3 regions of the Micromonospora sp. CA-248260 genome follow, and region 1 is predicted to be linked to each of the others. Evidence: riboswitches for the same ligand, from Rfam matches in the RefSeq annotation. Region 1 holds a riboswitch; each other region holds the start of a gene.
What was found. A riboswitch is a leader RNA that binds a small molecule or an ion and turns the genes downstream of it on or off. The one in region 1 is predicted to bind cobalamin.
Positions count from the first base shown of each region.

Region 2: it holds a riboswitch for cobalamin, as region 1 does, so the genes downstream of both, bluB (5,6-dimethylbenzimidazole synthase) here and ACQP2H_RS19425 (ribonucleoside-diphosphate reductase subunit alpha) in region 1, are expected to answer to the same signal.
Region 3: it holds a riboswitch for cobalamin, as region 1 does, so the genes downstream of both, cobN (cobaltochelatase subunit CobN) here and ACQP2H_RS19425 (ribonucleoside-diphosphate reductase subunit alpha) in region 1, are expected to answer to the same signal.

Region 1 is NZ_CP192021.1:4,476,415-4,479,685, forward strand. Features, by position in the region: gene ACQP2H_RS19415 (oxidoreductase) at 1-471, opposite strand, end outside; gene ACQP2H_RS19420 (helix-turn-helix transcriptional regulator) at 599-1,486, shown strand; cobalamin riboswitch at 1,514-1,730, shown strand; gene ACQP2H_RS19425 (ribonucleoside-diphosphate reductase subunit alpha) at 1,851-3,271, shown strand, end outside.
Region 2 is NZ_CP192021.1:2,618,292-2,621,562, forward strand. Features, by position in the region: gene ACQP2H_RS11540 (hypothetical protein) at 81-515, opposite strand; gene bluB (5,6-dimethylbenzimidazole synthase) at 957-1,580, opposite strand; cobalamin riboswitch at 1,618-1,816, opposite strand; gene ACQP2H_RS11550 (Kelch repeat-containing protein) at 1,824-2,885, opposite strand.
Region 3 is NZ_CP192021.1:3,853,786-3,857,056, reverse strand. Features, by position in the region: gene ACQP2H_RS17020 (hypothetical protein) at 105-440, shown strand; cobalamin riboswitch at 1,142-1,271, shown strand; gene cobN (cobaltochelatase subunit CobN) at 1,580-3,271, shown strand, end outside.

The sequences.
Region 1 (3,271 bases):
GTCGGCGAAGTCCAGGTGTGCGTTGCGGTGGGTGATCGAGCTGAGGTGGACCACCCGGGCCGCCCGCGCGGCGGCCAGGTTGTCCAGCAGCAGACCGGTCAGCGCGAAGTGACCCAGCAGGTTGGTGGCGAGGTGCAGCTCGTGGCCGTCGACACTGGTGCGGCGCGGGCCGAGCAGCACCGCACCGGCGTTGTTGACCAGCAGGTCGAGCCTCGGATGGGCGGCGGCCAGTCCCGCCGCGAACGCCCGGACCGAGGCGAGGGAGGCGAGGTCCAGCTCACGTACCTCGACGTTCCCGCCGATGCGCCGGCCGGCCTGCCGGCCGGCGGCGGTGTCGCGGACGGCGAGCACGACGTGCGCACCACGGTGGGCCAGCGCGGTGGCGGTGACCAGGCCGAGGCCCGAGTTCGCGCCGGTCACCACGGCGGTACGGCCGTGCTGGTCGGGGATGTGGTCGGCGGTCCAGGTCATCTGCTGCTCCTGAGCGGTCGGGGTGGGACGCCGACGTTAGGGGCCGCCCGGCCGGGCTCGGTCGTCCCCGGTCGCCTAGGTCCCGCAGTCCTACCCACCCCGGTCCGGGCCGCGTCACACTGGCCCCATGACCCATCCGTACGCCCGCGAACTCGGTGACTTCCTGCGCGCCCGACGCGGCCGGCTGCACCCCCGCGACGTCGGCCTGGAGCCGGGCGGGCGACGGCGGGTCACCGGGCTGCGCCGCGAGGAGCTGGCGCTGCTGGCCGGGTTGAGCACCGACTACTACCAGCGGATGGAGCAGGGCCGGGAGGTCCGCCCGTCCGACCACGTGCTGGACGCGCTCGCCGCCGCGCTCGCCCTCGACGACGAGGAACGCCGGCACCTGTTCACCCTGGCCCGCGCCGCCCGCCGGCCGGTACCGGCCCGGGTGGACCACGGCCCGGAGCGGGTGCCGGAGAGCACCCGACGGCTGCTGCGGGTGCTGGACACCCCGGCGGTGGTGCTCGGCCGCCACCTGGACCTGCTCGCCTGGAACGCGTGGGCGGTGGCGCTGCTCGGCGATCCGACGGATCTCCCGCCGGGCCGGCTCAACATGCTGCTGCTGATGTTCGACGAGGCGGCGTCCCCGGTGCGGCGCTGCGCGTCCTGGGAGCAGCAGGCGCTGGACTACATCGGCATGATGCGTGCCGCCGTCGCCACCGACCCCACCCATCCCCGGGCCACCGCGATCGTCGGTGAGCTGAGCATCCGCAGCGCCGAGTTCCGGCGGCTGTGGTCGCGGCACGACGTGCGCGGGTCGGTCACCGGAACCAAGACCTTCCAGGTCCCCGGGGTCGGTGACATCGTCCTGGACTGGGACACCTACCCGCTGCCCGGCAACCCCGGCCCGGTCCTGCTGGTCTTCACCGCCGAGCCCGGCAGTGCCGACGCGGACGCCCTGCGGCTGCTGGCGTCACTGCGGGCCACCGACCGGTCGGAGGAGAGTTATCTGACACGCCGACGCGACATCTAGTGTTGCCTCTCCCCCATCCACGCCATATATGGTGTGCCACGCAGCTGGTTCGACCGGGCCCGGTGGTCCGGTCGAGGCAACAGGGAACCCGGTGGAAATCCGGGACTGCCCCGCAGCGGTAAGTGGGAACGACCGCCGTCATCGAGCACTGGACCGCCAGGTCTGGGAAGCGACGGCCAGTAGGCGACCGGCGACCCCGGTCACGCCCGCGAGTCCGAAGACCTGCCAGTGCGCCGTGCGCTGCTGCGCGCGGCGGTCGGAGGTCGCGCGGGACGACCGACGCCAGCACCCGGGCCGGCCGTCGTGCCGTGCCCGTTGGCGTTCTCCCGCGTCCGATGGCCATCGGTGACAGCGAGGAGAGGTCATGACGAACGTAGCGGAACGCCCACCGTCCGAGGTCGACGGCGCGGAGTCACGCCGGCCGGCGATGCGGGTACGCAAGCGCGACGGCGACACCGAGCCGGTCGACGTCAACCGGATCGTCACGGCGGTCGCGCGGTGGGCCACCGACCTGGACGAGGTCGATCCGCTGCGGGTGGCCACCAGGACGATCAGCGGCCTCTACGACGGGGCGACCACCGCCGAGCTGGACAAGCTGTCGATCCAGACGGCGGCGGAGCTGATCGGCACGGAACCGCAGTACTCCCGGCTGGCGGCCCGGCTGCTGGCCGCGTACGTGGACGAGGAGGTCCGCGGGCAGGCGGTGGAGAGCTTCAGCCAGTCCATCCGGTACGCCCACGGCCTCGGCCTGATCGCCGACGACACCGCCGCGTTCGTGGCCCGGCACGCCCGGCAGCTCGACGACGCCGTCGACCCGGCCGGTGACCTGCGGTTCGAGTATTTCGGGCTGCGGACGGTGGCCGACCGCTACCTGCTGCGGCACCCGCAGTCGCGGCTGGTGGTGGAGACCCCGCAGTTCTGGCTGCTGCGGGTGGCCTGCGGGCTGTCCACCACGCCCGACGAGGCGGTCGGGTTCTACCGGCTGATGTCGTCGCTTGCCTACCTGCCGAGTTCCCCGACGTTGTTCAACTCGGGCACCCGGCACACCCAGATGTCGTCGTGTTTCCTGGTCGACTCGCCGCGCGACGAGCTGGACTCGATCTACGAGCGCTACCACCAGGTGGCGAAGCTGTCGAAGTTCTCCGGCGGCATCGGCATCTCCTGGTCGCGGGTGCGGGGCCGGGGCGCGCTGATCCGGGGCACCAACGGCCGGTCCAACGGGATCGTGCCGTTCCTCAAGACCCTCGACGCCGGGGTGGCGGCGGTCAACCAGGGCGGCCGGCGCAAGGGCGCCGCCTGCGTCTACCTGGAACCCTGGCACCCGGACGTCGAGGAGTTCCTGGAGTTGCGGGACAACACCGGTGAGGAGGCCCGGCGTACCCACAACCTCAACCTGGCCAACTGGATCCCCGACGAGTTCATGCGCCGGGTCGAGGCCGACGGCGACTGGTCGCTGATCGACCCGTCGGACGCCCCGGAGCTGCCCGACCTGTACGGCGAGGAGTTCGACGCCGCGTACCGGGTCGCCGAGAAGAAGGCGGTCCGGACGGTGAAGGCCCGGGACCTGTACGGGCGGATGATGCGCACCCTGGCACAGACCGGCAACGGGTGGATGACGTTCAAGGACCCGTCGAACCGGCTGTCCAACCAGACCGGCGTGCCGGGCAACACGATCCACCTGTCCAACCTGTGCACCGAGATCCTGGAGGTCAACAGCGACACCGAGACGGCGGTGTGCAACCTCGGCTCGGTCAACCTCGGCGCGCACCTCACCGGCGACGGCGT
Region 2 (3,271 bases), 1.9 Mb from region 1:
GCACCACCCCGGTCCTTCCGTCGTTTCCGGGTGGGCCGCCTGCCCGGTCATCCCGGCACACCCTGCTGCTCCCGCTCCCGTCAGCCGCCCGGGCAGCGGTTGTCGCCGCCGCTGAGTTCCACGCAGTGCCCTGGCGGGCCGGGCGTCGTGTCTGCCGGCACCGGAGTGAGACCCCGCCCGACGGATGCGGCGAACGGTAGGGCGGGCACGGCGATCACGACGGTCAGCACCAGGAAGACGATCGCGGTTCGGACCAGCCGCAGCCGGTACGCGACGAGCGCGATGACTGCCGGGCCGGCGATCGCCACCAACGCGGCGACCAGCAGGGCCAGGCTCGCCTGGCGTCCGAGGCCCACCAGCTCGTCGGGCCGGCCGTCGTAGTTGGCGTTCCACTGCGCCAAGCCGATGCTCAGCCACCACACGGCTGCCGCGATCAGCCCGCCGATCCAGACCAGGACCAGGAGCCCCACGATCGGGCCACCCCACCGACGTGCACCGGCCGCCTCAGAAGTCACGCGGTCCAGCGTGGACGGTCCGACCCGACCAGGCATGAGTCGGCGTACTCAGCGCGCTCGTCGAGGCTGTGTTCGTCGGCCCGGGGGACATCCGACCGCAGTCAGGCGCGGGCGTTCGGGGCTGGTTTCTCCGTGAGCTGCCACCGGTCGCCGTGACCCGCGGCGACAACGACCGCCTCGCGTCACCGGTGAACCCCGAAGCGAAGTCCGGCGGGGAAGGCCGCCGGTGCAGCGGCGGCGCCGTGCCGGTCGTCGGTGACAATGAAGTCAACCTGTCTCGGGCAGGATTCAGGATGGCTGACTACTACCCTGTGCAGATCCAATGGCTGTCCCATCGCTGTCAAAATCCATCAGTGGGCACTCAGGAAGTCGGCGGGGGATCGACCGAAAACAGTGTTGCAGCGACGAGGCGCGCTGTCATCCACAATGGAAAATGGGGATTCAGCTGTGCAACCAACGGTCGTGGTGGATCGCCTCGGCGAGAGGTCGGCGTCGACGCCACCCGTGCCGTTCCAGGTCGGGCACGGACTCCAGGTGGGTGACCGGCCCGACGCAGAGCCAGGCCACCGGCCGGATGCCGGCCGGTGCGCCCAGCAGCCCGGCCAGGAACGACTCTCGGTAGAAGGAGACCCACCCGACGCCCAGCCCTTCGGCGGTGGCGGCGAGCCAGAGATTCTGGATGGCCAGGCAGACCGAGTAGAGACCGGCGTCGGCGATGGCGTGCCGCCCGAGCACGGCCGGGCCCCCACGCTGCGGGTCGTACGTGACGACGACCGACAGCGTCGACTCCAACACCCCGTCGATCTTGATGCCCGCGAACCGTTCGGCCGCCGCGCCGTCCAGGGTGGCGGCGAACGTCGCCCGCTCGGCCTGCACGTGCCGGTGGAACCGACGACGGATGGCAGGGTCCCGGACCAGGACGAAGTCCCACGGCTGTGAGTAACCGACGCTGGGTGCGGCGTGCGCGGCGTCCAGGATCCGGTGCAGGGCGCCGTCCGGCACCGGTTCCCCGGTGAACTGGGCCCGGACGTCCCGGCGGCGGTGGATGGCGTCGTAGAGTTCCACAGGCAGGCTCCCGCTGCGCTCGGCCCACCCCGGACGGGCGGGCGGTCGACGCGAGGCCGGTCTTCGGACTCCCGGATCGACGCCAACCCGTCCGCCTTCCCAGCCGTACGGCCAGTGGCTGCGCTCCTCGCGCCTGGACGGTCGCTCCCCGGTCACCGTGGCGGGCCCGTGCCGGAATCACACCGGCTTCCCGATTCTCCCCGCACCCGCGGGGCACCTCGCACGATCATGCCGCCGCCGATGCTAACCCGTGCCGGTGACGCAGGCCGGCCACGCCCCCGGCGGGCGGCGGGCGGTCACCCGCGCGGACTCCACCCCGGCGGTGTGCCCGCCGATCGCGAAGATCCTCCTGCCGCTGGTGACCGCCGCGCCTTCACGATGGGCGGTGGTGGTGCCGGTGACCGTCGCCCAGGTGCCGGTGTCGGGTGAGTACGCGTCCACCCGGGTGGTGTCCACGCAGTCGACAGGTCTTCCCGAAGGGTCGGTGACCAGTTCACAGCCACCTGTCGCATAGATCCGGCCGTCCGGGCCGGTCGTGGCGTCGACCAGACACCGCCGGCTGGGAAGCGGCGCGAGAGTCGCCCAGGTGTCGGTGGTGGGCGAGTACGCCTCGACGACGTCGAGGACGTTCAGGACGCCGTCCCCGCAGCCGCCGATCGCGTAGATCCGCCCGTCTGGTCCGCCGGTCACCCCCATCTCGTAGCGCGGCGTGGGCATCGACGCCGCGGTGGTCCACCGGTCCACCGTCGGCTCGTAGACCTCCAGGGTGGACAGCGAGCCGCGACGGTCCCCGCCGACGGCGTAGACCCGGCCGTCGGTGCCGGCCGTCGCGGCGAGCAGTTGCCGTCCGCTGGGCATCGACGCGACGGGCACCCAGTGGTCGTCGCCCGGCGTCAGGGCGAGCACGGAGCTGAGGAACGCTCCCTCGGCACCGGGAGAGCTGCCACCGATCGCGTAGACGCGCCCGTCCCCGCCGGTGGCCGCCGCATGGCGGTACCGGGGCCGGGGCAGCGACGGACCGGCCCTCCACCGCCGCGTCCGAGGCGTGTAGACCTCCACCACCGTGGTGACCGAAGCCGCGTCGGCACCCCCGATCGCGAAGATCGACCCGTCCGGCGCCGTGGCCGCCGCCAGCGCGAAGCGGGAACTCGACAGCGCGTCGTCGGCCCGCCAACGGAGGGCGGGTCGGTCGCCCCTGGCGGCGGCACCGGCGACGGGTGCCGGCAGTTGGGCCACCGCGACGGCAATGGCGAGGAACAGTGTCCTCCATGGTGCGGCGCGGCCGAGAATGCGAATTGTCGTCACGACTGGGATGCTCCCTTCGCGCTGGGTCGACGGGCGTTTTCCGCTGATCGGCAGGCTAGCAGTCCGGCGTACGCGGCAGCCGCGAAGGACCTGCCAATTTCCCCCGAGGGTGAAAATGGTGTCGTGGCTGAATGTGTGTTCGCTCGGGAAGCTGTCGCCGGTCACCACTTGGGGTCGTGTCCGCACGATGCGGAAGGGAATTCTCCTCACGTGCGCCGTGGGTGGTGCCGGCGTCGGGCGGGGAACGCGACGCCGTGATTGCCGGCTGCCGCCCGTGGTGAGGGGGTCGGCACCCGCGGGACGGTCCGGCCACCACGCCGGACGGCGCGTCGGCGTGACGTTGCGGGGCTGTCCGGTCGGCCAGGTCCGCCCCCGTTCCCCGGCGG
Region 3 (3,271 bases), 620 kb from region 1:
TGGGGCGTCGAGGTCTGCCCCGTCCAGCCGGTTGTCACCGGGCTCGCAGCGCCCTGCCAGGCAGGGGTGTTCCACTGGAGGGACGCCGAGGAGAGGACGGGCAGATGGGCTGGTTCAGCCGACGGACCCGGGCTGACGAGGGCATCCCGACCAAGCTCGATCGGGAGGCCACCCGGGACGACCTGACCGCGTTGGCGGACTTCGTGGCCGCCCACCGGGGGGTGGAGTTCTATCTCGAACCCGAGACGACCGCCACCGACACCACAGTGGTGGCGATCGCGCACGACGGGGAGTGGATCCGCCGCCGCACCGGCTCCCCACGTACGGCGGCGAAGCTGGCCCACCGGCACGCGGTGCCCCTCTACGAGGCGGCGAAGACCGGATACCCGGAGCGGATGCGGGCCTGGAACCGGACCCACCCCGAGCGTCGCCTCCGCTGACCCCTCAGCCGCTGCGTAGAGGGTGGCCGGGGGTCTGCGGGGTGGGTGTCTGTGGGGGCGGGCCGTGGGGTGCGGCCGTGGTGGTGGGCGCGGCCGTTGGCCGCGCCAGCGGCTGCGGGCCAGGGGTGTGGGTATGTCGTCGCGGGCCCTTTCGAGCTGATGACGGTGACGGATCGGTCCCCCCGGGTGGGACGGCCCGGCCCGGCTCGGCCCGACGCCCGTCCGGTCGGGTCGGACCGTGCCGACCCCGAGTCGTTGACGTCATCAGCTCGACAGCGTGCGAGAGAGGTGTTCCGACCGCCAGGGACGGTCGGCCCCGGGACAGGTCGGCCCCGGGACGGGTCGGCCCCGGGACGGGTCGGCCCCGGGACGGGTCGGCCCCGGGACGGGTCGGCCCCGGGACGGGTCGGCCCCGGGACGGGTCGGCCCCGGGACGGGTGCCTCGATCGGCTCCGCCCCGGCTGGTGGCGGCCGGCGGAACTCCCTGAGGCGGGTTGCGGGTCGCCTCGGAGGATCTGCGGGTGCGCCGCACGGGGCGGCTGCGGGTCGGCCGTCGGGCGGGGCCGGACCCACCCGTGGGATGCGCGGGGCGGGCGGCTGCCGGCCTCGCCACAGGGGTCGATCGGTGCCGTCGCGGGGCCGGTGGCCACCGTTGACCTCGGGGTGAGGAGTATGGCAGCATTCGCGGCCTGACGGCAGTGAAGGAAGTCGGTGCGATTCCGACGCGGTCCCGCCACTGTCACCGGGGAGCGATCCCCCCTCGTGAGTCACGACCGTGCGTGCACGGTTGGAAGGCCGGGGGTGAGCGTCGATCCGGGAGCCAGGATACTTCGGCCGTCGGAGAACCCCAGGGCGTGGACACCCGAGGAGGACCCGATGACGCACAGCGTCACTGCCGACCCCATCACGGTCGGTGATTTCTGCATCACCGTCGAGCCCGCGCCGCCGCGTGCTCCCACCTCTCCCACCGTCGCCGGCCGCCGCCGGGGCGGTCGGCCTGCCACGTACCGCTGACGGCCGGTCCGGGTACCCCGCCGCAGGCGGGTGCGTCGTACCTCCGCCGCCGCTGACCGGCGTCCCTCCCGCCCCGCTCGGCCCGGCCCTGTGGTCGAGCCGGACGTCACTCTCCGGAGCCGAACGTGCGCATTCTGCTGCTGTCCACCGCCGACACCGATCTGCTCGCCGCCCGGGCCAGCGCCGCCGACTACCGGCTCGCCAACCCCACCCGGGTCGACGTGGACGCCGTGCCGGCCCTGCTCGACGGGGTCGACCTGGCCGTCGTACGGCTGCTCGGTGGTCGGCAGGCGTGGCCGGACGGCCTCGCGGCGGTGCTCGGCTCCGGCGTCCCCACGATCGTGCTCGGCGGCGAGGCGGTGCCCGACGCGGAGCTGATGGCGGCCTCCACGGTGACCTCCGGGGTGGCCACCGAAGCCCTGTCCTACCTGGTCGAGGGGGGTGCGGCAAACCTCGCCCAGCTGGCCCGGTTCCTGTCCGACACGGTCCTGCTCACCGGTGAGGGCTTCGACCCGCCCACCCCCACCCCGCCGTACGGCATTCTCGACCGTCGACCCCCGACCGCCCCGGTCGACCCGACCGCCCCGATCGACCCGGCGGAACCGGCGGCCGGGCCGGCCGGGCGGCGGGCGGACGGCGACGGGCGGCCCACGGTGGGCATCGTGTTCTACCGGGCGCACGCGCTGGCCGGCAACACCGACTTCGTGCACACCCTGGTCGACGCGGTCGACGCGGCCGGGGGGAACCCGCTGCCGATCTACTGCGGATCGCTGCGCGGGCTCACCCCCGGCGCCGGGCCGCTGGACCTCTTCGCCCGCTGCGACGCGCTCGTCGTCACCGTCCTCGCCGCCGGGGGGACGGTCGCCGCCGACGCCTCCGGTGGCGGCGACGAGGACGCCTGGGACGTCGGCGCGCTCGCCGCCCTCGACGTGCCGGTGATCCAGGCGCTCTGCCTCACCAGCACCCGGGACCAGTGGGCCGGCAGCGACGCCGGACTGTCCCCGTTGGACGCGGCGATGCAGGTGGCGATCCCCGAGTTCGACGGCCGGATCGTCACCGTGCCGTTCTCGTTCAAACGCATCGACGCCGACGGGCTGTCGGTCTACGCCGCCGACGCCGAGCGGGCCGCCCGGGTCGCCGGGATCGCCGTCCGACAGGCCCGGCTGCGGCACCTGCCCCCCGCCGACAGGCGGCTGGCGATCGTGCTCAGCTCCTACCCGACGAAGCACTCCCGGGTCGGCAACGCCGTCGGCCTGGACACCCCCGCCTCGGCGGTACGCCTGCTCGCCGCCCTCGCCGCCGCCGGATACCACCTCGGTGACGCGCCCCCGCCCACCGACGGGGACGCCCTGATCCACGCACTGATCGCCGCCGGTGGTCACGACGTCGAGTGGCTCACCCCGCAACAGTTGTCCGCCGCCGAGGCCCGGGTGCCGGGGGAGACCTACCGGCGCTGGTTCGACCAGGTGCCGGCCGACCTGCGGGACCGGATGCGGGAACACTGGGGTGAGCCACCCGGCCAGCTCTACACCGACGACGGTGACATCGTCCTGGCCGGGCTGCGGTTCGGCAACGTCACCCTGCTGATCCAGCCGCCGCGCGGCTTCGGTGAGAACCCGATCGCCATCTACCACGACCCCGACCTGCCACCCAGCCACCACTACCTCGCCGCGTACCGGTGGTTGGCCGCGCCGGTCGCCGACGGCGGGTTCGGTGCCGACGCGGTGGTGCACCTCGGCAAACACGGCACCCTGGAATGGCTGCCCGGCAAGGGCCTCGGCCTGGCCGCCGACTGCGCCCCCGACGCCGTCCTCGGC